Regions from separate parts of the Devosia litorisediminis genome, predicted to be linked through region 1. Evidence: predicted binding sites of a transcription regulator. Region 1 holds the regulator's gene; each other region holds the start of a gene.
What was found. Region 1 encodes PhoB, which activates phosphate uptake and scavenging genes when phosphate is short. Its sites were predicted from a motif close to TGTCATNNANCTGTCAT; they were not measured.

Region 1 (10,339 bases):
CAGCCAAGTCCAGAGCGCTATCGAACGTGTGGCCGACCGCCTGGGTTGCCGCGTTGCCGATGGCATTGCCGAGCGGGTGATTTTCCGCTCGCTCTTTCCAATCGGCATGACGGTGTTTGATCCCCTCGACGCCGATCTGCTCGGCAGCGCGCCATCCATGTCCCACGTCAACGCCCGCCACGAATACCGCAACCTCGTGGCTGCCCTTCGCCTGCCCGCACCATCGGCCCAAAGCAAAGCCGACGCCCCTATGCGCCTATCCGCCTAGGGCCGTCGGCTCCAGGGGTCTCAATCATGCATGGATAAGTGGTGGGCCCACCAGGACTCGAACCTGGAACCAGACCGTTATGAGCGGTCGGCTCTAACCATTGAGCTATAGGCCCCATGGGCCTCATATCAGGGTGACAGCGACAGGCAAGAGGGAATTGGACTTTACGACTAGCGCCGCCGTCCGCGCGCCCTTCCCCGCGGCGCATGCAGCACACAATCACATTGCCCGGACCCGACCCAACGCCTAATGTGCGCCCTGCGCTACATGTTCGTCTTGCGCCCAACGCGGTGATGACGGCACTGGCCACGAACACAGTGAGCTAACCGGTCACGGGGCAACCATGCGCGACGGCGATATCATCAATGGTCTGGTTAATGGCTTGGCGGTCATTGAGTGTTTTGATGAGGAACATGCCAGCCTGTCCATCACCAATGTAGCGCATCGAACCGGCCTGGAACGCGCCACCGCCCGCCGCTGCCTGCTCACCCTGCACCACCTTGGCTACGCCAGCTATGACGGAAAGTTTTTCCGCCTGACGCCGCGCATTCTCAACCTCGGTCATTCCTATCTCGCTGCCACCCCGCTACCGCGGCTGATCCAGCCCTTTCTTGATGAACTCTCCGCGCAGATCCACGAATCCTCGTCCGCGGCGGTGCTCGACAATACCGAGATCCTCTATATTGCCCGTGCAGCCCATCGCCGCGTCATGTCGATCAATCTGGGCGCAGGCGCGCACCTGCCAGCCTATTGCACCTCCATGGGCCGCATTATGCTGGCTGCGCTGCCCGCCAATGTCGCCAGCGATATTCTCGATCGATCCGAATTGATCGCCTATACCGCCAAGACCAAGGCCGACCGCGCCGCCATTACCACTGAACTGGCGGTCATCGCAGCGCAGGGCTTCGCCGTGATTGATGAAGAACTCGAACTGGGCCTGTGTTCCATCGCCGTGCCGCTGTTCAATACCCAGGGCCAGACTGTCGCCGCCCTCAATATCGGCGCGCAAAGCGCCCGCGCCTCGACCTCGCACATGATCGCCAATTTCCTGCCTTTGATGCGCAAGGTACAGTCCGAAGTGCGCCCCCTGCTGCGCTGACGCCAGCGGGCATTGGCGCGCCTTTACGATGATCTGACTGTCACACAGCAGCGCTAGCATCTGCGCTCACACCTGCACCGCGCCCCCCACCGAGTCTGCGGCCGCGCCGGCATCGGTGTCACAATCCGCTCTTGTCGAGCAACGCGCTCAGCCACTTGTTCTGAGCATTTCTATTTGTTTTCAGCTACTTAGCCTGTCATAAACGCGTCACGTAAGCGCAATAAAACTGTCGCACGCGCTCAATATGGTCTGCCTCGTCAAAGGGCGGCACCGGGGAATAACCTTCCGGAGTGGCCAGCCAGGTTTGAACTGAATTCCGAAAGGGAACTCCCCATGAAGACCGCACTATTCGCCAGCGCTGCTGTTATCGCGCTTGCCGCATTCGGCACCCCCGTCGCTTTCGCCCAGTCGCGCGACACTATCCAGATCGCCGGTTCGTCCACCGTACTGCCCTTCGCCTCGATCGTGGCTGAAGAGTTCGGCGCCGTCTTCCCAGAATTCAACACCCCTGTTGTTGGCTCGGGCGGCTCCAGTGGCGGCCTGAAGCAGTTCTGCGAAGGCGTTGGTGAGAACACGATCGACATCGCCAATGCATCGCGTCAGATCAAGGATTCCGAGAAGGAAGCCTGCGCCGCTGCCGGCGTTACCGACATCCGCGAAATCCAGTTCGGCTTTGACGGCATCGTGTTTGCCTCCTCCGCTGAAAAGGCTGACTTCGCCCTGACCCCGCTGTTTGTCTACAAGGCAATCGCCGCCCAGGTGCCTGTCGATGGCGAAATGGTCGATAATCCATACACCAACTGGAACCAGATCGACGCATCGCTCCCCGATCAGACGATCGCTCTGGCTATCCCGGGCTCCAATCACGGCACCCGCGAAGTGTTCCAGGAGAAGGTCGTCAATATCGGTTGTGAAGCAGCCGGTCTGCCAGAAGGTCACGCTGAAGACGCTTGCGAAACCCTGCGTCAGGACGTTGTCGTCGAAATCGCCGGCGACTACACCGAAACCCTGGCACGCCTGACCTCCAACCCCGACACGGTCGGCGTGTTTGGCCTGTCCTTCTACGAACAGAACCGCGACACCCTTAAGGTTGCGACCGTTGATGGCGTCACCCCATCGCTCGAAAGCGTTGCCGCTGGTGAGTATCCTGTGTCGCGTCCGCTGTTCTTCTACGTCAAGGGTCAGCACATCGGCGTCATCCCCGGCATCGAGGAATATGTTCAGTTCTTCCTCTCCGATGCGATCTCGGGCAATGGCGGCACCCTTGAAGCCGCTGGCCTGATCCCGCAGCCAGAAGAAAAGACCGCTGAAGTGCTGGCTGCTTTCGAAGCCGGTATGTAAGACCACCCGATCCGGGCCGCACCTTCTGGTGCGGCCCACCTCTTTCCAACGGCATGGAGAGCGCCAATGAATTCGCTGATTATCGCCGGCCTTCTCCTCGTCCTGCTTGGCCTTGCCTATCAGACCGGCTGGTCCAAAAGCCGCGCTCTGGCGACAGCGCCCATCAACGGCGTCAAGGTTCACTCCCGTCCGCAATATCATGGCGCTCTGGTCGCGATCTGGACCCTTGTCCCCGCGCTGATAATTCTGGGCCTGTGGGCCTGGCTGGGACAGGGCATCACCCGCGCCTACATCATCTCCCAGCTCCCCACCGACATTCTGGCCGGCTTTGATCAGAGTGGCCTGAACGCCGCCGTTCAGCGCATTGGTGCACTCGCCTCCGACTATGGCGTGGCTGGCGACATTGCGCCCTACGAACAAAGCGCTGCCGACGCACTGCGCTCTTTCCAGTTCATCACCTTCCTGGCCATAGTCGCTGCCGCTGCGGGTACCGCCATTGTCGCCCTGCTGGTCGCCCGCGCCCGCATCAATGCCCGCCTGCGCGCCCGCAATACTGTGGAAGTGGTGGTCACCGGCCTGCTGATGTTCTGCTCGGCCGTGGCCATCATGACCACTGTGGGCATCGTGGTCTCCCTGCTCACCGAGGCGATCCGGTTTTTCTCCTTCATCAATCCGGTCGACTACTTCTTCGGTACGGTCTGGAATCCTAAATTCTCGACCACCGAGACGCTCGATTATGGCTCCTATGGCCTGCTGCCCCTGCTCACCGGCACGCTGTGGGTCGCCACCATCGCCTCATTGGTGGCTGTTCCCATCGGGCTGATGACGGCAATCTATCTCTCGCAATATGCACCGCGCCGCATGCGCGCCATCATCAAGCCGGTCATCGAAATTCTCGCCGGCATCCCCACCATCGTCTATGGCTTCTTCGCTCTGGTCACGGTTGGCCCGTTTCTGGCCGGCCTTGGTGATATGGTGGGGCTGGATATCTCGGCCACCAGTGCCCTGACCGCCGGTCTGGTCATGGGGATCATGATTATTCCCTTCATTTCCTCGCTCAGCGACGACATCCTCAACCAGGTGCCGCTGGCCATGCGCGATGGCTCCTATGGTCTGGGGGCTACCCAGTCCGAAACCATTCGCAACGTGCTGTTGCCCGCTGCCCTGCCCGGCATTGTCGGCGCCTTCCTGCTGGCAGTCAGCCGCGCCATTGGCGAAACCATGATCGTGGTACTTGCCGCTGGCAACAGCCCGGTCCTGCGCGGCACCCCGCTTGAGCCGATCTCGACCATCACCGTGTCCATCGTCAACCAGCTCACCGGCGACACCGATTTTGCCGGCCCGCAATCGCTGGTCGCCTTCGCACTGGGTCTGACCCTTTTCGTCATGACCCTTCTTCTCAATATCGTGGCGCTCTACATCGTCCGCCGCTTCCGGGAGCAGTACGAATAATGACCGATCAACAGGCTCCCGGCCGCAAGCAGGCCAGCGAACGCACCAAGCTGATCCGCGCCGGTCTGCGCCGTCGTCATCTCAACGAACAGATCTTCCGGGTCCTGGGCATTGTCGCCATTTGCGCGGCGCTGGGCTTTGTGGCCCTGCTGTTCACCGATGTGATGCGCAAGGGCATTCCCGCCTTCCATCAGGCATCGCTGCATCTCACGGTCACGTTTGATCCCGCCATCATCAAGGTCGATCCAGAACCCGTTCAGGAAGCCGGCCAGTCCGATGCCGACTACAATGCTGTCCTGCTCAAATGGCAGCGCAATGTCGCCATGCTGAACTGGAACAAGGTCATTGCAGCCGCCATGACCGAAGCCGCGCCGGCGGGCTTTGAGATATCCAGCAAGGACATCCTGACCATCCCCGAAACCAATGCGCGCCACGTCGTGCGCGAGGCATTCGTGGCTGATCCGAGCCTGCTGGGTCAGTCAAAGGATTTCAGTCTGCTCGCCTCGGCCAATGTCGATAACTGGGTCAAGGGCAATATCGATCGCGACCTGCCCGATGCGCGCCAGCAGCTTTCTGCACCGGTCCGCGATCTCGTCGACATTCTGGTCGACAATGGCGCCATCACCCAGGATTTTGCCTGGGGCCTGTTCACCAATGTCGACAGCCGCGCTGCGCCCGCCTCAGCCGGTCTGGCGGGTGCCTTTATGGGCTCGCTCTACATGATGTTGGTGGTGATCTGCCTGGCTGTGCCCATCGGTGTCGCCAGCGCCATCTATCTCGAAGAGTTCGCGCCCAAGTCGCGGCTCACCGATCTCATCGAGGTCAATATCAACAATCTGGCCGCGGTGCCTTCCATTGTCTTCGGTCTGCTCGGCGCCGCAGTGTTCATCAACTACTTCCACCTGCCCCTGTCAGCGCCGCTTGTGGGTGGCCTGGTGCTCACCCTGATGACCCTGCCCACGATCATCATTGCTACCCGCGCAGCCTTGCAGGCGGTCTCGCCAGCCTTGCGTCAGGCCGCGCTCGGTCTTGGGGCCTCCAGAACCCAGATGGTGTTCCATCACGTGCTGCCGGTCACCTTCCCCTCCATCCTGACCGCCACCATCATTGGCGTGGCGCAGGCGCTCGGCGAAACCGCGCCCCTGCTGCTGATCGGAATGAACGCCTTCGTCGCCTCTATTCCCGGCTCACCGATGGATCAGGCCACCGCACTGCCGGTGCAGATCTTCCTCTGGCAGGGCAATGAAAACCGGAACTTCTTTGAAGCGCGCACCTCTGCTGCCATTATGGTGCTGCTCGGCATGATGATCCTTCTCAACGCAGTCGCAATCTTCCTGCGCACGCGCCTCGAGCGTCGCGCATGACCGAACTGGAGAACGCACAAATGGATATGGTCGCCGGCAAGGTTAAGATGACTCAGCAATCAGTGAACAGCACCATGAACCCCACCGATGCCCTCGAGCGCCCCATCCGTCTCACCGCCCGCGATGTGACGGTCCACTACGGCGCCAAACAGGCCCTGCACGGTATCTCGATCGATATCCCCGATCGTGCCGTCACCTCCTTCATCGGCCCATCGGGCTGCGGCAAGTCGACCTTTCTGCGCTGCATCAACCGCATGAACGACACCATTGAGGGGGCCCGCGTCGGCGGCACCATCAAGCTTGATGGCGACGATATTTACGATCCCAATCTGGACGTCGTGGAACTGCGCGCCCGCGTCGGCATGGTTTTCCAGAAGCCCAACCCGTTCCCCAAATCGATTTATGAGAACGTCGCCTACGGTCCCAAGATCCACGGCATCGCCAAATCCAAGACCGACCTTGATGAAATCGTGGTGTCGTCCCTGCGCAAGGCGGGCCTGTTCGAAGAGGTCAAGGATCGCCTCAATGAGCCAGGCACCGGCCTGTCCGGTGGTCAGCAGCAGCGCCTGTGCATCGCCCGCGCCATTGCGGTTGGCCCTGAAGTGATCCTGATGGACGAGCCCTGCTCGGCACTTGATCCCATCGCCACCGCCATCATCGAAGAGCTGATCGATGAATTGCGTGAAAACTACACCATTGTGATCGTCACCCACTCCATGCAGCAGGCCGCCCGCGTCAGCCAGCGCACGGCTTTCTTCCACCTGGGCAACCTGATTGAGGAAGGCGTCACCGAAGACATCTTCACCAACCCGGTCCACAAACAGACCCAGGACTACATCATGGGCCGCATCGGCTAGTCCGGCGCCCCACCCGCTCTGGCGTCCGGTTTTTGCGGGCCGGTCGCGCCACGTCACAGGTCCAGAGGAACACCATGGCCCCCGAACATATCGTCTCTTCCTACAATGACGAACTTGTCGCCCTCGCCCAGACCATCGCCGAGATGGGTGGCCAGGTCGAAGTCGCCATCGAAAACGGCACCAAGGCCCTGCTCAAGCTCGATCGCGAACTGGCCGATCTGACCATCATCGCCGATCAGCGCATTGACGACATGCAGCGCAAGATCGACGATATGGCCGTTTCCATGATCGCCCGCCGCCAGCCCATGGCGTCCGATCTGCGCTCCATCATCACGGCCATTCACGTTGCTTCCGATCTTGAACGCGTCGGCGACATGGCCAAGCAGCTTGCCCGCCGCTCGCTCAAGATCGAGGGGCTGAACCTGCAGCCCACCTTCTACAATGGCGTGCGCAACATGACCGCACTGGTGCTGCGCCAGATCAAGGAATCGCTGGACGCCTACTCCAGCCGCGATGCCGAAGGCGCCATTCAGGTGTGCAACCGCGATGACGAGGTGGACGCCATGTACACCTCGCTGTTCCGCGAACTGCTCACCTACATGATGGAAGATCCACGCAACATCACGCCCTGCACCCATCTGCTGTTCTGCGCCAAGAGCCTGGAACGCATCGGCGACCACGCCACCAATATTGCTGAACGTGCCTATTACCTGCAGACCGGCAAGCAGCTCTCGAGCGATGTCGAGGAACTGCAGCGCACCCAGATCAAGGCCTGATCCAGATATATCCACCGCACTGCACCTCCCCTTGATGGGGGAGGCTGAAGGGTGGAGCCACTCGCACCCAGGCGTGGTGCAAGAACGACCGGAGCAAGCAATGCCCGCCACCATCCTCGTAGTCGAAGACGAAGGCGATATCGCCATCCTGCTGCGCTACAATCTTGAGGCCGAAGGCTTTCGCGTCGTCACCGCTGAAACCGGTGACGAAGCCACCCACGCCATTCAGGACAAGCTGCCCGATTTGATCCTGCTCGATTGGATGCTGCCCGAAATCTCAGGCATCGAGCTGTGCCGCCGCCTGCGCGCCCGTGAGGAAACCGCCCGCGTCCCGATCATCATGCTCACCGCCCGCGGTGAGGAAGAAGAGCGCGTCCGCGGTCTGGCCACCGGCGCCGATGACTACGTGGTCAAACCCTTCTCGGTCCCCGAACTGGTCGCCCGCATCCATGCCCTGCTGCGCCGCGCCAACCCTAATCTGGTCACGGCCGCCCTCAAGGTTGGCGATCTCGAACTCGACCGCACCACCCATCGTGTCCGCCGCGCCGCGCGCGACGTGCATCTGGGGCCCACCGAATACCGCCTGCTTGAATATCTGATGCGCCATCCCGGCCGGGTCTATTCACGCGAGCAATTGCTCGACGGCGTCTGGGGCAACGACGTCTATGTCGATGAACGCACCGTGGACGTCCATATCGGCCGCCTCCGCCGCGCCATCAATCGTGGCCGCGAAACCGACCCCATCCGCACCGTGCGCGGGGCCGGCTACGCCTTCGACGAACGCTTCGCCCAGGTCGCTTGAAGCAGGCAGCCAGCCACTGCGCGTCGCCCTCGGGCCTGACCCGAGGGCTCTACACTATCCCTTTGCCCGCAAGCACGATCCCCTCAGGTCAAACCCGAGGGGTGTCGATTTGTTGCCTAGATTCCTAGACTTCCGGCGTGCCCCGCAACGGCGTCTCGTCATCCAGTGGCACCGTCTGCCGCTCGATCATCCGGTGCACGCGCGGCGGCGCATCGCCCTGATGCAAAGTCCGCAGTGCTTGAAAGTTCTCCGCATCCGCCTTGGTGCGCCGCAGATTGTGCCGCACATAATCTACCCAGGTCGGCACGTGGTAACTCTCGACCCAAAGATCGGGCAACTCGAGATCACGCAGTAGCGCCCATTGCCGCGCCCCGTCCCGCAACCGCACCTTGCGCCGCTCGGTCATCAGCGCCAGAAACTGCGGGATGTCCTCTTGGGCTATACGATAATCCACCATCACCATGATTGGCCCGCTGCGTGGCGTCAGATCCAGCCGCAGCACCGGCTCGTTAAAGGTGTTGAGCGGATTGAGGTCGCGCGATTCAAACTGTGGCAGCGGCAGCCTGAACCCCACCAGCGCGCAGACCAGTAGAACCAGCGCCGCCGTCGCCAGTGACCAGTCCAACCCCACCGCATCAGCGTTGATGCCCCACAGCCAGCTGCCCATTGCCATGCCGCCAAATGTTGCCGTCTGATACAGCGACAGGGCACGCCCAACCACCCAGCGCGGCGATGACAGCTGTATCGATACATTGAACAGGCTCATCGTCAGCACCCAGCAGGCACCCGCTGGCAGCAGCACGATATGGCTGAGAAATACATCACGGCTGAACCCAAGCCCCACGCAACTCAACGCGAAGCCGACACAGGCAAACCGCACGATCCACTCATTGCTATAGCGCTCGCGCACCCGGCCATTGATGAACGCCCCCCCAATCGCCCCTACCCCGAAACTGCCCAGCAGCGTGCCATAGACCAGCGCACCGCCGCCGACATATTCGTCCGCCACTGATGGCAGCAGCGCCAGCACGACGATGGCAGACAGACCAAACAAAAAGCTGCGAAACAGCACTGTGGTTAAGTTGGGCGACAGCGACACGTAACGAATGCCTGCCAGAATGGCGCTACCGAAATCCTCGCGCGGCAACCGGTTCGGCGGCCGCTCCGGCTTCCAGCGCAGCAACGAGAAGATCAGCGGCACATAGGTCACGGCATTGAGTGCGAACGCCGCCGCCGCCCCCGCCAGCGCCACGATCAGCCCGCCCACCGCCGGGCCGATGCTGCGCATCATATTGAAACCCATGGCATTCAGCGTTACCGCGCCCGCCAGATCGCTGCGCGGCACGATATCGCCCATCGAGGCCTGCCAGGAGGGATTGAACAACGCTGTCCCAGCCCCGATCAGAAAGGTCAGCCCCAGCAGCAGCCATGGGCTCATCAGCCCCATAAAGGCGAGAACTGCCAGCAGCAGCGAGACCACTGCCATCCCACTCTGGGCAATGATCATCACGATGCGCCGGTCAAAATTGTCCGCCAGTGCCCCCGCAGCGATCGAAAAGATCATGATCGGCAGTGTCGTTGAGGCCTGCACCAGCGCCACCATATTGTGGCTGTCCGTCAGCGTGGTCATCATCCAGCCGGCACCCACCGACTGCACCAGCCCACCCAGATTGCTCATCAGCGTGGCAATCCACAGCAGGCGGAACGTCTCATGCCGAAACGGCGCCAGCATGGACGGTCTATCGGGCATTTTGGCTCCTCAGCAGCAGAACGAAGACCCCCTGTCTTGAGCCAGCCACGCTTGTTTGACAAGCACATCACGTCACCAGGCGTGGGTGTCTGACTCACTCCAATACAACCCTAGAGGCGCTGCCCGACGAACAGATCGGCAAGCGCTCGTGCCGCCGGTCTGGGTTGGCGCCCGGGAGGAAACACCGCATGCAGCGCGACATTGCCCACGTGCCATCCCGCCAGCACCTGCACCAGTTGTCCGCTCGCGATCTCGGCCTCAACACCCCAGATAGAGGATACGGTTATCCCCAGCCCGGCTCGTGCCGCGGCAGTCGCGCCTTCATTGGCGATGCAGGTCGTACGGCCCGAAGCACGGATGGTTATTCTCTCGCCACCGCACTGAAAGTTCAGCTCCTGCGGCACGACGCCCGGCCCCACGATCAATTCATGCGCTGCCAGATCATGCGGCGTGACAATCGTCGGACGGGACGCAAGATAGTCCGGCGAGGCCGCCAGAATGCGCGGCGTCTCGCCCAGTTTGCGAACCAGCGTAGTGCTGTCGACCAGCGCGCCCAGGCGAAACGCAATGTCGATCCCCTCGCTGACCAGGTCCTGATGGCTGTCCGAAACAGCCAGATCTACTGTCAGT
Region 2 (10,339 bases), 230 kb from region 1:
GCACACCGACTCGCTGCAATTGCCTCATGTGCAGGCGACCATTGCCAAGGCAAAGCCGATCATTGCCGGCTTCGCCGAATTTATCGAGACCGAGCCATTGGGTGGCAGCGGGCTCTAGAGCTGCACGGCGGTGCCCGAGACCGACACCATCAGCATCGAGCCACCCTGGCCGACCACTTCATAGTCGATATCAACGGCCACCACGGCATCAGCGCCCAGGCGAAGCGCTTCAGCTTCGAGTTCGGCAAAGGCCTGCCGCCGCGCATCGCGCAGGGTGGATTCATAGGCGCCAGCGCGGCCACCGACGATGTCGCGGATATTGGCGAACAGGTCCTTGAAGATATTGGCGCCGACAATGACCTCGCCGGTGACAATGCCAAGATAGTCGCGGATCGGGCGGCCTTCGAGAGTGGGTGTAGTGGAGATGATCATGGCGGGGCTCCTTAGGGCTCGTACAACGTCCAATGCATATAGTGTGAACCCAAGGCGGGCGGCTCACCCCTTGGTAACAAAACTCTCCAAGACCTTCTTGCGGCCGGCTTTTTCGAAGTCGATGGTCAGCTTGTTGCCTTCGATGCCGGCGATGGCGCCGTAGCCGAATTTGAGGTGGAAGACACGCTCGCCAAAGGCGAAGGCGGATTTGTCGTTGCCGATATCGACCGAGCGGGCGACCAGATCGCCGTCAATGGTCATGGGCCCGGCGCTCTTGCGACTGGACTGCTGGGCGCGGGCGCGCTGCCAGCCGGGCGTTTCATAGACGCTCTCGAACGGGTCGGTCTTGTTGAAGCGGCTGGCGGCACCGCCTCCACCGCCATAGCCATAGCCGCCATAGGAGGAACCGGTATCGGTGACCTCCACGGCGTCGGCGGGCAGTTCATCAAGAAAGCGGGACGGAATGGCGGACTGCCAGAGGCCATGGATGCGACGGTTCTGGGCGGCGGAAATGCGCACGCGCTTGCGACCGCGGGTAATGCCGACATAAGCCAGACGGCGTTCTTCTTCGAGCCCGGCACGGCCGGATTCATCCATGGTGCGCTGGCTGGGGAATGTGCCTTCTTCCCAGCCGGGCAGGAAAACCGTGTTGAACTCCAATCCCTTGGCGCCATGCAGAGTCATGATGGTGACGGCATCGGCCGCGTCAGCACTGTCGCGGTCCATGACCAACGAGATGTGTTCGAGGAAGCCGCCCAAGGTTTCAAACTCCTCCATGGCGCGGCTGAGTTCCTTGAGGTTTTCCTTGCGACCTTCGGACTCCACCGATTTGTCGGCGCTGAGCATGTCGGTATAGCCGCTTTCCTCAAGGATCTGCTCGATCATCTCGAAGGGCTTCAGTGTCTGGGCGCGGAAGGCCCAATCGTCGAATTGGCCAATCAGGCTGCGTAGGGTGGTGCGCTGCTTGGGCTTGAGCTCTTCGGTTTCGAGCAGCGACCGCGTGGCGGACAGCAGCGGCAGATCCTGCAGTCTGGCCGTCTCCATGAGCATTTTGAGGGTGGCATCGCCAATGCCGCGCTTGGGCACATTGATGATGCGCTCAAAGGCAAGATCGTCGGCGGGCTGGGCCACAAGGCGCAGATAGGCCAGGGCGTCGCGGATTTCCTTGCGCTCGTAAAAGCGCGGTCCGCCAATCACGCGATAATTGAGGCCGAGGGTGATGAAGCGCTCTTCGAACTCGCGCATCTGGAAGCTGGCGCGCACCAGGATTGCCACAGAGTTGAGCGGCTCACCGGCGCGCTGATATTGCTCGATCTCTTCACCGATCGCGCGGGCTTCCTCTTCGGAATCCCAGACCTGGGTGATGGCGACCGGTTCGCCTTTTTCGGCCACATCGGTCTGCAGCGTCTTGCCCAGACGGCCTTCGTTGAAGGCGATGATGCTGGAGGCGGCCTTGAGGATGTTGGCGGTGGAGCGGTAATTGCGCTCGAGCTTGATCACCTTGGCGCCCGGAAAGTCCTTCTCGAAGCGCAATATGTTGTCGACCTCGGCGCCGCGCCAGCCATAGATGGACTGATCATCGTCACCGACCACGCAGATATTAGCTTCGGGGGCGGGCTTGCCCTGGGCCAGCAGTCGCAGCCAGAGATATTGAGCGACATTGCTGTCCTGGTATTCGTCCACCAGCATGTATTTGAATTTGCGGTGATATTCGGCCAGCACGTCCGGGTTTTCCCGGAACAGGCGAATGCATTCGAGCAGCAGGTCGCCGAAATCGGCGGCGTTGAGGGATTTCAGTCGGGCCTGATAGTCGTAATAGAGCTTGCCGCCCATACCATTGGCATAAGAGCCGCTATCGGCCGAGGATACGTCCTTGGGCAGCAGACCCTTGTTCTTCCAGCCATCCATCATCGAGGCGAAGAGCTTGGCAGGCCAACGCTTCTCGTCGATGCCCTCAACAGCCAGCAATTGCTTGATCAGCCGGATCTGGTCATCGGTATCAAGGATGGTGAAGGAACTGGTCAGGCCCACCAGACCGGCATGGCCTCGCAGGATACGAGCACCGATGGAGTGGAACGTGCCCATCCAGGGCATGGCGTCGAGACGCGGGACCAGCTTTTCGATGCGCTCCTTCATCTCCCGGGCGGCCTTGTTGGTAAAGGTCACCGACAGGATCTGGGAGGGCCAGGCGCGGTTGGTATTGATGATGTGGGCAATGCGGGTGGTCAGTACGCGGGTCTTGCCCGTACCGGCACCGGCCAGCACCAGAAGCGGGCCGTCAATGCTCTCGACGGCGTCACGCTGTTCCTCGTTGAGGCCCTGCAGGTAGTCGACCGGCTGCTGGCTCTTGAACTGGCTGGTAATAGCACCGGCAGCGGGGCGGGCGAGGGGGTGGTCTGCACCAGACATTAATAGCCTTTCCAACACTGCGCGCCGTTGTGGGCGCAGCAGCGCGGCGTTGACGAATCTTGATTTGTTCTCCTGCGAATATAGGGATGGGGGACCACAATGTATAGAACGCGGCGGCGTCACTGATCCGTCATGCGAGCGTCATGGGACTGTAGCGTGTCCTGCTTAAGGCACCCGTTGAACTCAACGGGGGATTATCGATGTCTAGATCCAAAATACTGGTCGGTCTGACGGCCATGCTGCTTGCCACGACGGCCAATGCCGGTGCTGCCGAAACCTTTAACCGCATTGCCAGCTTTGCCGTGGCGCAGAACGCGCCGGATGCTGCGGTAACCTCCTCGGAAATCATCGCGGCCACCGATGACGGCATGATGCTGATCTATTCGGACAGCCCCGCTGGCGGCATTGGCTTTGTCGATATCACCGACGCCAAGGCGCCCAAGCCTGCTGGCTTCATGGCGCTGGATGGCGAGCCCACTTCAGTGACCATTGTCGGCGACAAGGCCTATGTCGGCGTCAATACGTCGGAAAGCTACACCATGCCTTCGGGCAAGCTCGTGGTGGTTGATATCGCCAGCCAGTCGGTCGAGGCCGAATATGATCTGGGCGGACAACCGGATTCCGTGGCGCACAACGCCGCCGGCACGCTGATCGCCGTGGCCATTGAGAATGAGCGTGACGAGGATCTCGGCGATGGCGGTCTGCCGCAGATGCCCGCCGGTTTTGTCGTGATGTTCGATATCGCCGCCAAAACCGTGACCAAGGTAGAGGTTACGGGGTTGGCCGAGATTGGCGGGGAAGACCCCGAGCCAGAATTTGTCGACTTCAACGACAATGACGAAATCGTTCTGACGATGCAGGAAAACAACGCCATCGTCATCATCGACGGCCAGACGGGCGCGGTCACAGCGCATTTCTCCGCTGGCACGGTGAGCCTGGATCGCATCGATACCAAGGCTGACGGCGCATACGCTTTCACTGGCTCGGCGACTGACCTGCCGCGCGAGCCCGACGCGGTGCAGTGGCTTGATAACGACCGGTTCGTGATTGCCAATGAAGGCGACTGGAATGGCGGCAGCCGCGGCTTCTCCATCCTCAATCGTGCCGGCGAGGTACTGTTCGATAGCGGCGCTGACCTTGAACACTATGCGGCGCGCGTCGGCCACTACCCTGACAAGCGCGCCGGTAAGAAGGGCGTTGAGCCAGAAGGACTGGAGGTCGGCCGCTTTGGCGAGAACACCTATATCTTCGTTACCGAAGAACGCTCTTCGCTGATCGCTGTTTATAGGGATACGGGCGCCGCGCCTGAATTCGTGCAGGTGCTGCCATCGGGGATTTCACCCGAGGGGCTGGTGGCCATTCCGCAGCGCAATCTGCTGGCGACCGCCAATGAGGTTGATCTGCGCGAAGAGGGCGGCGTAGGCTCTCATGTGATGGTGTATGAACTGGCCGAAGGCGTAGCCCAGTATCCGCAGTTGATCGCCGATCTGGACGCCGAGGGACTGCCCATTGGCTGGTCGGCTATTTCTGGCGCCGTCGCCGACGCCGAAAAACCGGGCATGCTCTATGCCGTCAGCGACAGCTTTGTCAGTGCTGCGCCGGCGATCTACGCCATCGATGCGACCGCCATGCCGGCCCGCATTACCGGCAAGACCCTTGTGACGCGTGGTGGCGAGACCGCCCAGAAGCTGGATCTTGAAGGTATTGCCTTGGACGGCGAGGGCGGATTTTGGCTGGCTTCGGAAGGGCGCACGGACCGTTTGATCCCACACGCGCTTTATCATGTCGACGCCGATGGCGAGATCAAAGAGGAGGTCGCCTTTCCCGCTGAACTGCTGGCCCAGGAGATCCGCTTTGGCGCCGAAGGCATCACCAGCACTGGTCGCGGCGATGACATGACCCTGTGGATCGCCATGCAGCGCGAATGGCAGGATGATGCCCCAGGCATGGTCAAGCTGGTCAGTTACAAGCCGGCTTCGGGCGAATGGGGTGCCGTTCACTATCCGCTGGAGACCCCGGCTGATGGCAGCTGGAACGGGCTGTCGGAAATCGTGGCGCACGGCGAGTTCGTCTATATCGTCGAGCGCGACAACCAGATCGGCGCCAAGGCCCAGCACAAGGCATTGTATCGCGTATCACTGGCCGAAATGGTCGCGGCGCCACTGGGCGGCGAATTGCCGGTGGTCAGCAAGGAGTTGGTGCGTGACTTCGTGCCGGATCTGAAGGCAGGCAACGGCTACGTGCTGGACAAGGTCGAGAGCTTTGCCATCGACGCGGCCGGCAATGGCTTTGTGATCACCGATAATGACGGCGTGGACGACAGCTCCGGCGAGACTATGTTCTGGTCCATCGGCGCGCTCTAGCACGCATCGCGGATATGTTGCGGTCGGCCAGTCCTGCGGGGCTGGCCGATCGTCGTTTCGGCGCATGCAGGCCATAATTGTTGGCCTGGCATTCAAGAGTGGGGATTCTGGCGTGTATTCAACGCAGTGTCGGGGTTGCGCGGGCGCTTGTCTTGCCTACACTCTGGCGCATTAATTCGGATGACCCACGCGCTGTGCTGAACCGCATCTACATCGTTGTTGGCATGCTGGCGATCATCGTGCTCGGTGGCGCGTTCATCGCGCCATATCTGATCCAGTGGGGAGATTATCGCACCCGCATGGAAGAGCTGGCGACCGGGGTGCTGGGTACGCCCGTGACCATCCGCGGTGATATCGCCTTTGCCCTGCTGCCGCAGCCCCGGCTGAGCTTTACCGATGTGCTGGTGGGTTCGCCCGAGGAGCCTGCAGCCACAGTCGACAGCGTCGAAGCCGAATTCTCGCTGATGGATTTTCTGCGCGACAATTACGATCTGACGCGATTGGTGCTGCGCGGCCCGGTCATTGATTTCAGCATTGATGAAAACGGGCTGTTCGGCAGCGGCGTCAACGTCAATACGGCCGGTGGCGGTGTTGCCCTTGGCCAAGCCAGCATTGTCGATGGCACGATCCGGCTGATGGACCGCCGGGCCGATCAGAACTTTGTCGCCGATGACGTTGACGGGGATCTGCGCCTGTCGAGCTTTTCGGGGCCGTTCCAGTTCCAGGGTAGTGGGGTGTTTCGCAGCGAACGCTACACCTTCCGGCTCAATTCATCGCAGCTCGACGCAGCGGGACACTCGCGGCTTTCGGCCTTCGTGCAGCCCGATAGCGGGCGCTTTTCCTTTGCCAGCGAAGGGTTGCTGACGCCGGGCATCGCACCGCGGTTTGACGGGGCGATGACCTATCGCGAAACCCCGGTGCTGGCCGACCGCGCCGACGATATTCGCGGCGATCTGGTGCTCGAAAGCAAGATGACGGCGTCCACGGACCGGGTCGTGCTGACCGGCTATACGCTGCAGCCCGATGAAAACCGTGCCGGAACGCGCCTGACTGGTGCGGCCAGTATTCAACTGGGCGCGCGGCAGAGTTTTGATGCGGTGGTCTCAGGCGGGGTGTTTTCGTTGCCGCCGCGCGATGCCAAGGAAGACCCCGATACCAAGCCCTATGAAGCTGTGCGGCTGCTTGCCGAACTGCCAGCGCCGCTCATTCCGCCGATGCCCGGACGCATTGGCCTTGACCTGGCGGAGGTCGGATTGCGCGGCTTCGCGCTGCGCAATGTGCGTCTGGATGCGAGCACGGATGGCGAATTGTGGACGGTCGAGCAGTTTGTGGCGCAACTTCCCGGCGATACGGCCGTGCGGGCCAGTGGCGCGTTGCGGCGTGAAACCAGCTATCCCGCGTTTCGCGGGCAGTTCAGCATAAGCAGTGCGCGGCTTGATGGGCTGGCCCATCTCTGGCGCAAGCCGCGCGAAGATAATGCGCTGTTCAATCAGGCGGGCGTGCTGACAGGCAATGTGATGCTGACGGGCGATGCCTTGCGGGTCAGCGAAGGCCAGTTGACGCTCAATGCAGTGTCGCACGCGGTCGAGCTGCGGGTTGGCTTTGGCGAAGAAAAGCGGCTCGATGTGGTGGGGCATTTTGCCGGATTGGGCGTTCAGGGCAGCACGGTTCTGGGGGCTTTGTTGCCGGACGGAATGGCCGAGCCGGGCTTCGGCATCAGCTTTCCCGAGGGCAGTTTTTCACTGACGGCGCAGAAGGCGCGGGTGCTTGGTTATGACGGCAGGGCAATGGTCGCCGAGGGCCAGTGGGACGCGCGCTCGATCAGTTTTGCGCGGCTATCGGCGGACGATTGGGGCGGGCTGGGGCTGGATGTGACCGCCACTGCGGCGGGTAGTCTTGCCCAGCCGACGGTTTCCGGCTCGGGGCGGCTGAGCATTGCGCGTGCCGATGCGCCGGGTCTGGCTGGACTTTATGATCTTTTCTCGGTGCCTGCGGACTGGCGCGCCGCTCTGGCGGCGTCCGCGCCCTTGGAGGTGCTGATTGATCTTGAGGAAGGGGATCGCGACGGCGCCCAGATTCTGACGCTGGGGGGAACGTTGGGGGCTGCCGATCTTGACCTGCGCGCGGAACTGGAGGGTGGCCTTGTCGGGCTGCGCACTGCACCACTGCGGCTGACGGCGACGTTGGAAACCGACGATTCTGTCGCTCTGAGCGCTCAATTGGGGCTGGGTGATGCGCCTCTATTTGAAAATGACGACATGCTGGTCAGCCTTGGGCTGGAAGGGTCGCCGAGCAATAGTCTCGACAGCCGCATCAATCTCAGTTCAGGCGATGAAGCCCTCGGTTTTGCGGGCTATCTTGTGGCGACCGATAGTGGCGAAGTGCAGGGCACCGGCACGCTTGACGTCACGCTGGCTGATGCGGGCGGTCTGGCGCGCATCATTGGCGCGCCGGGCCTGAGCTTGCCGCATGCACAGGCCAGCGCAGCGTTCCATTTTGAGGGTGGTCGATTGGTGCGGCTGGCCGAGATCGAAGGCCGCTCGGGCGATGTGGCTTTTTCCGGCGTGCTGTCGTTCGACCGGGCGCGAGACGCTGCCAATGTCACAGGCGCGGTGGCGATCGATACTGTTTCGGTTGAAGGGCTGGCAGCGACACTTTTTGGTCGGACCGGCATGATCGGTGCCAATGGTGGCTGGCCACAGGGTCCGATCGGTATTGGCGATCAGGCCCGGGCGACGCGCGGCACCATTGCGGTGACGGCCAATGGCCTGGCGGCAGGTGGTGTCGAGCGGTTGGGTGCCACGGGTTTTGATCTGGTGTGGGACGAAACCCGGGTGCGGCTGGCCCGGTTCGAAGCGGCAATTGGGGCGGGCACCGCCAAGCTGGATATTTCGGTATGCTGCGCCGGACCGCTGGCCGAAAAGACCGTGAGTGGGCGCCTTAGCCTGACCGACGCCGCGATCGAAGCGCTGGCGCCGCCCGCCGTGGCGCGGGCGCTGGCGGGGCGTGTTGCTGGTGGTGTGCAGTTCAACGGCACCGGCGCGAGCATTGCCGAGGTGATCGGCACCCTGGCGGGTGAAGGCAATTTCACGCTGGCCGATTTTGCTGTGACGCAATTGTCGCCCGCCGTCTTCGAGACCCTGGCCGGGCTCGATGACGTGCTCAACATGGATGGCGATGCGCTGCGTGCCATTATGGGCCTCGCGCTGGGGCAGGGGCGCTTTGTGGCTCCCAAGGCAGCAGGGGCTTTCAGCATTGCCGGCGGCGTGATGCGGCTGAACAATTTCATCGTTGATGGCGATGGCGCGCGTCTGGCGGGCGACCTCAATCTGGACACCGGCACGTTGGGGCTGGGCGGCGACTTTTCCCTGACCCCGGTAGGCTTTGACGCCGCTGACAGCCTGATTGTGCCCGATACGGCGCGGATTTTCACCCGCCTGGGCGGCACGCTGCTGGCACCAGAGACCCTGCTGGATCTCGATGAGATGGTGGCGGCCATTCAGGTGCGCGCCAATGAGCTGGAAGTGGACCGGCTCGAGGCCCTGCGTGCAGCGGATGCTGCGCGCCAGCGCGAAGCAGCCGAAGCGCGCAATGCGTTGATCGAAGCCCAGCGCCAGCGGGCTGCTGAGGAAGCGGCGCGTGTGGCAGCCGAAGAAGCAGCACGTCAGGCCGAGGAGGAAGCGGCGCAGCAGGCGATAGAGGCCGAAGCGTTGCGGCAGCAGCAGCAGGTGCAGCCGGTGCAACCGGCGCCGAGCGAGACCCAGATATTTGAGGGGCCGCTCAGCCTGGAGCTGCCGCCGGCCGTCAATCAGCGTAATAACTTCAGGGTCAATGAGCCGCTGTTCTAAGACTCAGGACGTGGCATTGCCGACTTTTGCCTGATACCAGCGCAGCACGGCCAGCCGCGCCGCCGAGGACAGATTGTCCGACTGCCGGTCGGCGTCGATGCTGCAAATCAGCGCGGTCATGGTCTGCCCGGATTCCGCCGCCATCTGCTCCAGCGCGGCCCAGAACTGGGGTTCCAGCGCTATCGAGGTGCGGTGGCCGGAGATGGACAGACTACGCTTGTCCATCGCTGGTAATCAGGGCTTTTTGCGGAATGCGTCGAGGCTGACGACTTTTTCGCCGGACTTCTCGCCATCGGCGTCTGTGGTCTCTTCGCCGTCGCCGGCTGCGGTCTCGACGGCCTTGTCATCGTCACCTTCGACTTCATCAGCGCCCGGTGCGGTCTGCGGATCGAACTGCAGGCCGAACTGCACGGATGGGTCAAAGAAGCCTTTGACCGCCGAGAACGGGATTACCAGGGTCTCTGGGATGCCATCAAAGGACAGGCCGACCTCAAAACCGGTCTCGGTGACCTTGAGGTCCCAATACTGGTTCTGGATAACGATGGTCATCTCCTTTTCGTACTGACCGAGCAGCTTTTCGCTCAGGCGCACACCCGGTGCGCGGGTCATGAAGGAGATGAAAAAATGATGCTCGCCTGGCAAGCCGGTCTTGGCGACTTCAGCCAGTACCTTGCGCACGACGCCGCGCAGGGCTTCCTGAGCGAGAATATCGTAGCGCATGTGGTCTTCGGCCATGGTCACCCTTCCGGTGCTGAGAGATAGAATCCCGAACGGCCCATATCAGCCCTACGTTCCATGAGATTTCAAGGATTAAAGGTACTGGGTGCCCAGCAATCGAAAAATGAAAGTGCAGGCTTCTGTTGCCAGGTGCCTGCGAACCCCGCCTGTCACCCGGCTAGGGGTGGAGGACTTAATTTCCCAATGCTAGCACTGCTTACGCAGCGAGAGCGACTGGAGCCTTATTGTTGTCATTTGCAACTATAAGTTTTAGACCGATAACGGCGGTACCCAACCGAGCAAAAGCACACCCTTTACACCCTCGTCGATCCTGTTTCGCCCCCATTGGCTGCCCGCCTGAACGGGTAGATGGTGGAGGCGCCGGGTACTGCCCCCGGGTCCGAATGGTTTATTACGATGACAATTTATCGCCATAGCTCTTGCGAGCAGTTCCTATATAGGCCTGCTGCCGACCGGATGCAAATGGCGCTGGGTCACTTTTCTGTCGGATAGGCGTGTTCCAGACGCAAGCCGCGCGTTGTATTGGGCGCAAAGCCCGGCCAGTCCTGT
Region 3 (10,339 bases), 1.7 Mb from region 1:
TCGACATCGGCCATGAAGGAACGGTCGATCTTGATCTTGTCGAAGGGGAAGCTGCGCAGCGTGTCGAGCGAGGAATAGCCGGTGCCGAAATCGTCGATGGCAACCGACACCCCCATGGCCTTGATCTGGCGCAGGATATGCAGCGCCCGCTGCTTGTCGGCGATGATCGAGGTTTCGGTGACTTCCAGTTCCAGCCGCGATGCGGCCAGCCCGGTCTGGAGCAGGACATCGCGCACCGTGGTGACCAGTTCCATCTGGCCGAGTTGCACGGCTGAGATATTGACCGCGATCTTGTATTTTTCGGGCCAGGCTGCAGCAGCATAGCAGGCGGTACGCAGGACCCAGGCGCCTATCGCGGTGATCGCGCCGCTTTCTTCGGCAATGGGAATGAAGTCCATGGGCGGCACCAGACCGTGTCCCGGCCGGTTCCAGCGCAGCAGGACCTCATAACCGGTGATCTCATCGCTCTCGACGGATTTCTGCACCTGATAGGCCAGGTGAAAGCCGTTATTCTCGACCGCAAGCCACAGGTCCTTGCTCATGGCACGGCGCTCACGGGCATATTCGTCCATGTCGTGTTCGTAATAGCAAAGACGCCGGTCAAACTCGGCCTTGGCGCGATACATCGCCAGATCGGCATTGTTGAGCAGGCGCGAGCGGTCGCCGCCATCATCGGGGAAGACGGCCACGCCAATGCTGCCCGCCGTGCTCACGGTGACCTGGTCGGTGACAATACGGGCAAACAGCGCGCTTTCGATGCGGTCCAGAAACTCGCGCAGGCTTTCGATCGAGGTGAACATCTTAAGCGCGGCAAACTCGTCCCCGCCCAGTCGGGCGATTGTCTCGCCTTCCTTCAGGCCTGTGCTCAGCCGCGTGCCGAGGGCCTTGAGAACCTGATCACCCACCAGATGACCATAGCTGTCATTGATTTCCTTGAACCGGTCCAGATCAATAGCCACCACGGCGAAGTTCACATCCGTCTCGCTGGCGATGGAGACGGCGGCGTCGACGCGCTCATTGAACGCCGCGCGGTTGAGCAGGCTGGTGAGTGGATCATGATAGGCCAGATGGGCAACCTGGGCCTGCGAGCGCTGCTCGGAGGTCACGTCGTCAATCGTGGTTACCCAGCCGCCATCGACAATCGGGCTATGCTGAAAACGGATAATGCGCCCGTCATTCATGGTGCGCATGTAATCACAGGTTTCGCCGCTGATAATCTTGCTGATGATGCCGTCAATGCGGTGCTCGGCCTCTTCGCGGGGGGCGTCGGCAACCGGCCGGGAAGTGCCCTGCAGTGCCAGCGCCAGATCGCGGAAATGCATACCGATCAGATCATGGTCGCCAATGCGATCGCCGAACAGGTTCGAGATCCGGTTATTGTGAAACTCCAGATGGCCATCGCGGCCGAACAGGCACAGGCCCTGCGCCATATGGGTGGTCGCCAGTTCGAACAGCGTGGTCACTTCCGTGATCTGTTCGGCGTCCGCCAATTGGCGCTGACGCTCGGTTTCGGCGCGGCGACGATCGGCCTCTTCGAGCACCATGCTGGCAAAGGTGATGGTCAAGGCGATCAGGGAGATTACCGTGACGCCGACTGACATCATTTCGCTGGTGATCTTGCCGATGGCTGGCAGCGCCGAACAGTTGGAGAAATCTGCGGCCGCCATGGCGCCGAAATTCATGCCGTAGGTCGCGACGCCCAGCAACAGGGCGCCGGCCGTGATATGGCGCCGCATCGCCACCACAAAGGCCAGCCCTGCCAGCGCCATGCCGACGATGACCACCACCGTGAGTAATGGCAGGTTCCAGCCGATCGTACCGCCGATCACCGTGCCAGCGCGGCCAAATATCTGAATGGAGGCCATGGCGAGACCCACCACGGCGCCGCCCAGGAACCGAATGCCGATGCCGTCACCGCGCGTTGCCAGCGCGACGCCAGCGCCGCTGATCAGAACGGCAACGAGCAGCGACAGATCAATCGCCCCCGGCGTGAAGCTGATGGCGAAGCCTGGGTTCCAGGCCAGCGCGCCGATAAAGTGGGTCGCCCAGATGCCCAGCCCTATCAAGACGCTGGCGACACTGATCCAGATGGCCTGTGCGACGCCGGTGTGGCGCTGGGACTTCCGCAGCAAATTGGTGCTGCCATAGGCGGCGACCAGGCAAACCACAGCGGCCCAGGCCAGAAGGCGGGGATCATGAGCGGGAAAGAGAGAATTCATTGAAGAAAACACGGTGCCGCCTTTACCAGAGCACCCTTACCTTAAAGACCCGCACTTAAGCTGACGTTACAAGACGGGGATAACCAGATGTTACCTTCCGCCGAAGAATAAAAAGAATGGACGCATCCGGATGTCGCTCAATGCGCTGCCGGACCGGTCAGACGCGAGCGGATCGCATTGGAAATATTGTCGAAAATGAACACCACGATCAGGATCAGGATGACCATATAGGCAACGTTCTCCCAATCCTGATTGGTGCGCATGGCCTCGATCAGTTTGAGCCCGATACCCCCTGCCCCTACAGCGCCGATAATGGTGGCCGAGCGGGTATTGCTCTCCCAGAAATATAGCGCCTGACTGACAAAGACCGGCAGCACCTGGGGCACCACACCATAGCGGTGCACCGCCATGCCCGATGCACCGACGGATTTGACGCCTTCGCGCTGGCGATCGTCGATGTTTTCGAGCGCCTCGGTATTGGTCTTGCCCAGCGTGCCGGTGTCGGTGAAGAAAATGGCCGCGATACCCGGAATGGGCCCCGGGCCAAAGCCACGCACGAAGAACAGTGCCCAGATCAGCATGTCCACCGAGCGCAGGAAGTCAAAGGCCCGTTTCATCAGCCAGTTGCCGGGGCGATTGGCGGTGATGTTGCGCGCGGCAATGAAGGAAAGGGGAAAGGCCAGCAATGCGGCGAACAGCGTGCCGACAAAGGCCATGACGATGGTCTGGAGCAGCTTGTCATAGACATCAAGATGCTGCCACTCGGCATTGTAGAGAAACTCGACCGCCATCAATTGCACATTGGGCATGTCGGGCTCAAAGCGCGGCGCCACGGTGATCGCCCGCCAGACCTCGGCGGCGGTCATGCCAAAGAAATGCGAATTGGTATCGAAGAAGAAATTGGGCCAGCCCAGAAAACGATGACGGACATAGACCTGGGTATTGCGGATCTCGGCCTGCCCGACAAAGCCGTAGTCGACCGTCACCCGGCCTCCCTTGAGCGACATGGCGGCGGGTGCATCGACGGGCAATAGCGCCCCATCATCGGTAATGGGCACGTCATAGCGCTGGCCGTCGACCACCGCGACCACGGCGGTCGGGCTGATCTCGACGCTATTGGCGGGGCTACCAAAGCTTGTCACATAGCTTTTGGGTCCGGTCTGCTCGATCCAGTCGGGATCGGGATTGTCGCCCAGCAGCGAGCGGGTCCATTCGAGTTCGACACTGTCATTCTTGAAGCGGAAGCGCGGCGTGGCCTCCCAGGAATACCAGTCCGCAATATAGATGCTGGCGCGGGCCCATTGGGCATTGGCCAGCACGCCCGAGATATCGAAGAAGAAGAAGCAGAACACCAGATAGGCCGCCGTTCCCAGCGCCACCAGCGGCACGGTCAGGCGCTGCTGCAGGGGACGATGAAACACGGCGCCGTGGCGGGCCTTGAGGGCAAGAGCCTCACTGGCGGTCATTTGCATGCTGGACATGTGTTTTCCTCAACCGCCGAACTGGAAAGCAGACGGGCCGACCAGACGCTTGCGCAACGCGCCGGAGATCGCGTCGATGCCGATAATGGTGGCAAACAGCAGGATGATGATGGCGTAGGTCTTGGCGGCATGATCGCGGCCAATCGAGAGCCGGAACACCTCGCCAATGCCGCCGCCGCCCACCGCGCCGATAATGGTGGAGGCGCGCACATTGATTTCGGCGCGCAGCAAGGCATAGGAGACGAAGTTCGGCATGACCTGGGGCACGAAGGCGAAGCGGACGCGCTCGAACCAGTTGGCCCCCACCGAGCGCAGCCCCTCATCGGCGCGGCCATCGGCATTCTCGGTGACTTCGTAGAACAGCTTGCCCAGTGCACCCACCGTATGCAGGCTGACCGCAACAATAGCACCGATCGGGCCCACCGAGAGGATGGCCACCAGCATGCCGGCGACGACGATTTCGGGGAAAGCACGCAGCACTTCGAGAAAACGCCGCACCACGAACCGGATCGGGCGTGACCCGGTCACATTGCTGGCTGCCAGAAAGCACAGGCCAAAGGCAAAAGTGACGCCGAAAATGGTCGAGACCAGCGCGATATTGATCGTCACCAGCATCTGGTAGAAATATTCGGGCAGATAGAAATCGCCGAGCAGATAGACCCGGCCTTCCTCGTAATTGTACTTGAACGAGCCATCGGCCAGCGGCGAAGGCAGATCGAACAGCGCGCGCACGATTTCCATCGCCTCGTCGGGCTGAAAGTGAATGAAGAAGTCGAAGAAATAGGGCAGCCGGTCGAAGAAGGCGCCAGCGTTTGACGCATTGGCAAACCAGAGCGAAGCGGACAGCACCACCAGCAAGGCGCCCCCGACCAGCAGCGTATAGAGCCGTCTGGTGCGCAGCAGGGACCGGTAGTGCGCATGCACCACGCCCAGTTCCCTGGAAAGCGGGGCCGGATTGCCGGGAAGGATGGTCTCGCTCATGGATCGCCCTCAAAGAATGGCGGCGGCGTGTGATCACGCCGCCTGCCGGTATCGGATTGGCGATCAGCCGCCGATGGTTGCCTTGCGAGCGTCGATGATCGGCTTGTAGAAATCGGCGTCGACGGGGGCATAGCCCTTGTAGTCGCCGCGTTCGATGCCGCTGAAGCACTCGTAATTGGTCTCGGGCAGATTGGTGTAGAAGGCGACGATCTTGTCCTTCATGGCCTGCGGCAGGTCCGAGCGCATCACATTGGGACCATTGGGGATCAGCGGCGAGAGCCAGAGCTGGGTCACGTCTTCCATGTCCAGCATGCCCTTGTCGGCCATCGAGCGGGTATTGCCCGAGCTATAGCCTTCGGAGAATTCGCCAACGCCCGACGTCCAGGTCACAGCCACATCGACCTTGTGGTCGAGCAGGGCGAGAACGTTGTTCTCGTGGCCACCATTGAACGAGGTTGCCGAGAAATACTCGTCATTGGCCATGCCGGTCTGTTCGGGGAGGGTCACCAGCGGGATGAGATAGCCCGAGGTGGAGTCCGGATCGGCATAGCCCAGGGTCTTGCCCTTGGCCGCTTCGAGGGTGTCGATGCCCGAATCCTTGCGGGCCAGCAGGATCGAGTGATAGCCCATGGCGCCGTCGAGCTGGACGGTGGTGTTGAAGGGCTCAACGGCTTCGGGGTCGGCCAGATAGACCTTGGCAAAACCTGAAGCACCCAGACCGGCGATATCGAGCGTGCCGCCGAGCAGGCCCTGGATTACACCGTCATAGTCAGCTGCGGGGAACAGTTTGACTTCCTTGACGCCCAGCGCTTCTGGCAGCAGGTCGATCAGGCACTGGTTGTTGGCGAGACGGTCGGTCTCGTTTTCGCCGCCAAGGATGCCGATGCGGATTACATCCATTTCCTGGGCGAAGGTCGGTGCAGTGACGCCAGCGAGCGCGATGCCGGCGAGCAGGACGGTACGAATTGCGGTCATGGAAGTCTCCTTTGGTGACGCAAAGATGTCGACGGACTGCCGGGCTGGGCCCGTTGTGCAGCCGCGGAACGCTTGAATTTCAGAGGGCGTCGGCCAGTTCGCGGGGCTTGGCCGTGGGCCGCCGGGCGGGCTCGATGCTGGTGGAAGTCATGGCTTCGGAGAAGGCGTCTTCGAGCCCCTCGGCACCGTAGAGCTGGCGCGCCACATCGGTGGTCAGTTGCTCGGGTGTGCCGTCAAACACCACCCGGCCTGCCGCCATGCCGATGATGCGACCGCAATAGGCGCGCGCAGTATCCAGGGTATGCAGATTGGTAATCACGGTCAGGCCCTGCTCGCGATTGATGGCGTGCAGGCTGTCCATGACGATCTTGGCATTGCGCGGGTCCAGGCTCGCGATCGGCTCATCGGCCAGGATCATGCGCGGGGCCTGCATCAGCGCCCGAGCAATGGCCACACGCTGCTGCTGGCCACCGGACAGGGTCTGGGCCCACTGGGTGGCAGTCTGGGCGATGTCGAGCCGTTCGAGCGCCTGGAGTGCCCGCAACTGCTCAGCTTCGGTAAAAATCTGCAACAGCGACAGCAGCGTCGAGCGATGGTTGAGCCGGCCCAGCATCACATTGGTGATCACATCCAGACGTGGCACCAGATTGAACTGCTGAAAGATCATGGCGCAATCACGTTGCCAGTTGCGCAGCGCCTTGCCGCGCAGCGCCGAGACCTCGACGCCATCAAAGCGGATGGCGCCCTCGGACACATTGGTCAGCCGGTTGATCATTCGCAGCAGGGTCGACTTGCCGGCGCCTGAACGGCCGATAATGCCGACCATCTGCCCCTGCGGGATTTCCAGATTCACGTCGCTGACGGCAAGCTTGTCGCCGAAGCGCCGCGAGACATTTGAAATCGTAAGCATCAGCGCCCTCGCTGTTGAACTGCGGCAGACCTAGGGCGGCGACGTGAAGCTGGGATTACACTGGGGTGACGGTTGCGTGACGATGCACAAGAGCGCAATTTGGGAGCCCGGAACGGGCAAAAACGCCCCTGGGATCGATGCCAGGGAGCGCTTTTGAGTGCCCGCTCTACCTGATCGTGTGCAATAGGGGCCTACGCAACGATCCTGGGCGCAAAGGCAGTCACATCGAGAATGCGGTCGGCGACCTGCTCGCGCACTTCCTCATCGTGGAAGATGCCCAATTGGGCGACACCTGCCGCCTTTTTCTCGGCAATCATGGCCACCACAACGGCCCTGTTGGTGGCGTCGAGCGAGGCCGTCGGTTCATCGAGCAGCAGCACCGGATGGGCGGTGATGAAGCCGCGCGCAATATTGACGCGCTGCTGCTCACCGCCTGAAAAAGTCGCTGGCGGCAGGCTCCACAGCCGTTCAGGCAGGTTGAGCCGGGCCAGCAGGTCGCGCGCCCGTCCCTGCGCCCGTTCGCGTTCAACGCCGCGAATAACCAGCGGTTCGGCCACCACGTCGAGCGCGGAAACGCGGGGTACGGTGCGCAGGAACTGGCTGACATAGCCGATGCTATCGCGCCTGAGCGTCAGCACGGTGCGCGGGTCGGCACTGGCCAGATCCACCGGCTCACCATGGTGGCGCAACACGATGGTGCCAGCATCAACACCATAATTGCCATAGACCATTTTGAGGATCGAACTCTTGCCGGCCCCCGATGGTCCGCCCAGCACGACGCATTCGCCGGGCTGGACGTCGAAGGTCACATTGTCGACCACCGGCAGCACCACGCCATCGCGCAGGTGCATGGTGAAGGTCTTGGCCAGATTTTTCACGGATAGGGCGGTCATTGGATAGCTCCGCAGATGTGTAAGAAACCCCCACCTTGGTCCCTCCCCACAAGGGAGAGGGAGAAGACGGGGCAACGATCGGTGGCACAGTGTCGTCCGCGCACTGGACAGGCTTCCCTCCCCCTTGTGGGAAGGCAATGAGGGTGGAGGATCTCATCCTCACACCTGCAAGATCGAGGAGACGAGCAATTGGGTATAGGGCTCGCGCGGATCATCCAGCACCCGGTCGGTCAGACCGGATTCGATGACGTGGCCGTCCTTCATCACCATCATGCGGTGGCTGAGCAGACGCGCGACGGCCAGATCATGGGTCACCACTATGGCCGCCAGTCCCAACTCCCCAACCAGTCCGCGCAGCAGATCGAGCAGGCGGGCCTGCACCGACACATCAAGGCCGCCAGTGGGCTCGTCCATGAACACCAGGCGCGGCCCGGTCACCAGATTACGGGCAATCTGCAGGCGCTGGCGCATGCCGCCAGAAAAGGATCGCGGCTGATCGTCAACACGGTCGGCGGCAATCTCCACCCGACCGAGCCAATCGAGCGCGGTGGCGCGGATATGGCCGTAGTTCCGGTCTCCCACTGCCATCAGCCGTTCGCCGACATTGGCACCAGCCGACACCGTCATGCGCAGACCATCGGCGGGGTTCTGATGCACAAAACCCCAATCGGTGCGCACCAGAAAGCGGCGCTCGGCTTCGCTCAGATCGTAGATATTGCGCCATTGCTCATCGCGCATGCGGTAAAGCGTCCGGCCCGCGCTGGGCTCGAGCGTCGCCGAAAGCGAATTGAGCAGTGTGGTCTTGCCCGAGCCGGATTCCCCGACAATGGCCAGCACTTCGCCGGGCCAGAGCGCGAAGCTGACATCGGCACAGCCCAGACGGCTACCGTAATATTTGGTCAGACCCTCAACCTTGAGAAGCGGTTCGGCGCTCATTGGGCTGCCTCCTGTTGCACGCCCAGGGCGCCGACATGCCCGGCTTCGCGGCGTTCCTCGCAGTTATCGGTGTCCGAGCACACATACATGTGCCCGCCATGGTCATCGAGAATGACCTCGTCGAGATAGACCTGTTCGGCGCCACACAGCGCGCAGGGCTGTTCGAAATGCTGCACCTCGAAGGGATGGTCTTCAAAGTCCAGACTGACCACTTCGGTAAAAGGCGGAATGGCGTAGATGCGGTGTTCACGCCCTGCCCCGAACAATTGCAGGGCGGCACTCATGTGCATTTTGGGGTTGTCGAATTTGGGGGTTGGCGAGGGGTCCATCACATAGCGCCCCTCGACTTTGACCGGATAGGCATAGGTGGTGGCGATATGGCCGTGCCGGGCTATGTCCTCATAGAGTTTGACGTGCATCAGCCCGTATTCCTCCAGCGCGTGCATCTTGCGCGTCTCGGTTTCGCGCGGTTCAAGGAAGCGCAGCGGCTCGGGGATCGGCACCTGATAGACCAGGATCTGCCCCTGCCCCAGTGCCCGTTCGGGAATGCGGTGGCGGGTCTGGATGATGGTGGCCTGCGCAGTATGGGTGGTCGTGGCGACCTGCGCTACCTTGGCAAAAAAAGCCCGGATCGAGACCGCATTGGTGGTGTCGTCGGCGCCCTGATCGATGACCTTGAGCACATCATCGGGCCCGATGATCGAGGCGGTCACCTGCACCCCGCCCGTGCCCCAGCCATACGGCATGGGCATTTCGCGGCTGGAAAACGGCACCTGATAACCGGGAATGGCGATGGCCTTGAGGATGGCCCGACGGATCATCCGTTTGGTCTGCTCATCGAGATAGGCGAAATTGTAACTCGTGACGGCGTTCATGAGTGAGCCTGCCAGGTTGGGAGGGGGTGGGGCCACAGGCACAGAAAACCGGGCATCATTCTGCCGCCTCCCTGATCCCTGCCGTTTCATGTTCTGCCCGCATGCGGCGGATCAGGTCGAGCTCGGCCTGGAAATCGACATAGTGCGGCAATTTGAGGTGTTCCACGAAGCCGGTGGCCTGCACATTGTCGGAATGGGCAATGACGAATTCCTCGTCCTGGGCAGGGGCGACAATGTCCTCGCCAAATTCACGCGCCCGCAGCGCGCGATCCACCAGCGACATGGCCATGGCCTTGCGTTCAGCCTGCCCGAATACCAGGCCATAACCGCGCGTGAACTGCGGCGGCAGCTTGGCCGACCCCTTGAACTGGTTGACCATCTGGCATTCGGTGACGCGGATGCGGCCCAGATTGACGGCAAAACCCAGCTCGGGAACGTCAAATTCGACGTCGACCTCGCCGATGCGGATCTCGCCGACGAAAGGATGGCTGCGGCCATAGCCGCGCTGGGTGGAATAGGCCAGTGCCAGCAGGAAACCCTCATCGCCACGCGCCAGAGCCTGCAGGCGCAAGTCACGGTCGAGCGGGAAGTCCAGCGGCTCGCGGGTCAGATCGCCCACCGGGCGATCCGGATCGGTTTCGCCATCGGGCTCCATCAGCCCCTGGCGCCCCAGCAAGTCGGTAACGCGCGGCGCGGCGACAGGGGTTTCCTCGCGCAGGATCGGGGCTGGCACATCGCCATCGACAATTGATGGATCGAGCAGGCGATGGGTGTAATCAAAGGTTGGGCCCAGCATCTGCCCACCAGGCAGGTCCTTGAAGGTGGCCGAGATGCGTCTTTCGATCAGCATCTGCCCCGTCTCGATGGGCCGGGAATAGCCAAAGCGCGGCAGCGTGGTGCGATAGGCGCGCACCAGAAAGATCGCCTCGATCAGATCGCCACGAGCCTGCAGCAGCGCCAGCGCCGCCAGCTCGGTATCATAGAGCGAGCCCTCGCCCATAGCGCGGTCGACGGCCAGCCCCAATTGCTCAACAATCTGGTCGAGGCGCAGGCCGGGCACGGAACGGTC

Region 2: a site for PhoB is predicted at 2,970-2,986, ahead of KD146_RS03820 (esterase-like activity of phytase family protein). Genes of this name have one in related genera too.
Region 3: a site for PhoB is predicted at 6,632-6,648, ahead of phnC (phosphonate ABC transporter ATP-binding protein). Genes of this name have one in related genera too.

Annotation. Positions count from the first base shown of each region.
Region 1 covers NZ_JAGXTP010000001.1:578,681-589,019, reverse strand. The annotation lists gene KD146_RS02815 (division plane positioning ATPase MipZ) at 1-268, shown strand, start outside; tRNA gene KD146_RS02810 (tRNA-Ile) at 308-383, opposite strand; gene KD146_RS02805 (IclR family transcriptional regulator domain-containing protein) at 612-1,367, shown strand; gene KD146_RS02800 (substrate-binding domain-containing protein) at 1,701-2,708, shown strand; gene pstC (phosphate ABC transporter permease subunit PstC) at 2,775-4,160, shown strand; gene pstA (phosphate ABC transporter permease PstA) at 4,160-5,524, shown strand; gene pstB (phosphate ABC transporter ATP-binding protein PstB) at 5,599-6,381, shown strand; gene phoU (phosphate signaling complex protein PhoU) at 6,456-7,157, shown strand; gene phoB (phosphate regulon transcriptional regulator PhoB) at 7,258-7,959, shown strand; gene KD146_RS02770 (MFS transporter) at 8,084-9,709, opposite strand; gene KD146_RS02765 (LysR family transcriptional regulator) at 9,820-10,339, opposite strand, start outside.
Region 2 covers NZ_JAGXTP010000001.1:803,932-814,270, forward strand. The annotation lists gene KD146_RS03805 (putative quinol monooxygenase) at 1-118, shown strand, start outside; gene KD146_RS03810 (heavy metal-binding domain-containing protein) at 115-432, opposite strand; gene KD146_RS03815 (ATP-dependent helicase) at 496-2,841, opposite strand; gene KD146_RS03820 (esterase-like activity of phytase family protein) at 3,042-5,204, shown strand; gene KD146_RS03825 (AsmA family protein) at 5,357-9,052, shown strand; gene KD146_RS03830 (ribbon-helix-helix domain-containing protein) at 9,056-9,277, opposite strand; gene KD146_RS03835 (SspB family protein) at 9,287-9,787, opposite strand; RNA gene ssrA (transfer-messenger RNA) at 9,899-10,256, opposite strand; gene KD146_RS03845 (alpha/beta hydrolase family protein) at 10,264-10,339, opposite strand, start outside.
Region 3 covers NZ_JAGXTP010000001.1:2,314,625-2,324,963, forward strand. The annotation lists gene KD146_RS11000 (bifunctional diguanylate cyclase/phosphodiesterase) at 1-2,219, opposite strand, end outside; gene phnE (phosphonate ABC transporter, permease protein PhnE) at 2,357-3,700, opposite strand; gene phnE (phosphonate ABC transporter, permease protein PhnE) at 3,710-4,681, opposite strand; gene phnD (phosphonate ABC transporter substrate-binding protein) at 4,745-5,656, opposite strand; gene phnC (phosphonate ABC transporter ATP-binding protein) at 5,736-6,566, opposite strand; gene phnL (phosphonate C-P lyase system protein PhnL) at 6,758-7,459, opposite strand; gene phnK (phosphonate C-P lyase system protein PhnK) at 7,619-8,395, opposite strand; gene KD146_RS11035 (alpha-D-ribose 1-methylphosphonate 5-phosphate C-P-lyase PhnJ) at 8,392-9,270, opposite strand; gene KD146_RS11040 (carbon-phosphorus lyase complex subunit) at 9,326-10,339, opposite strand, start outside.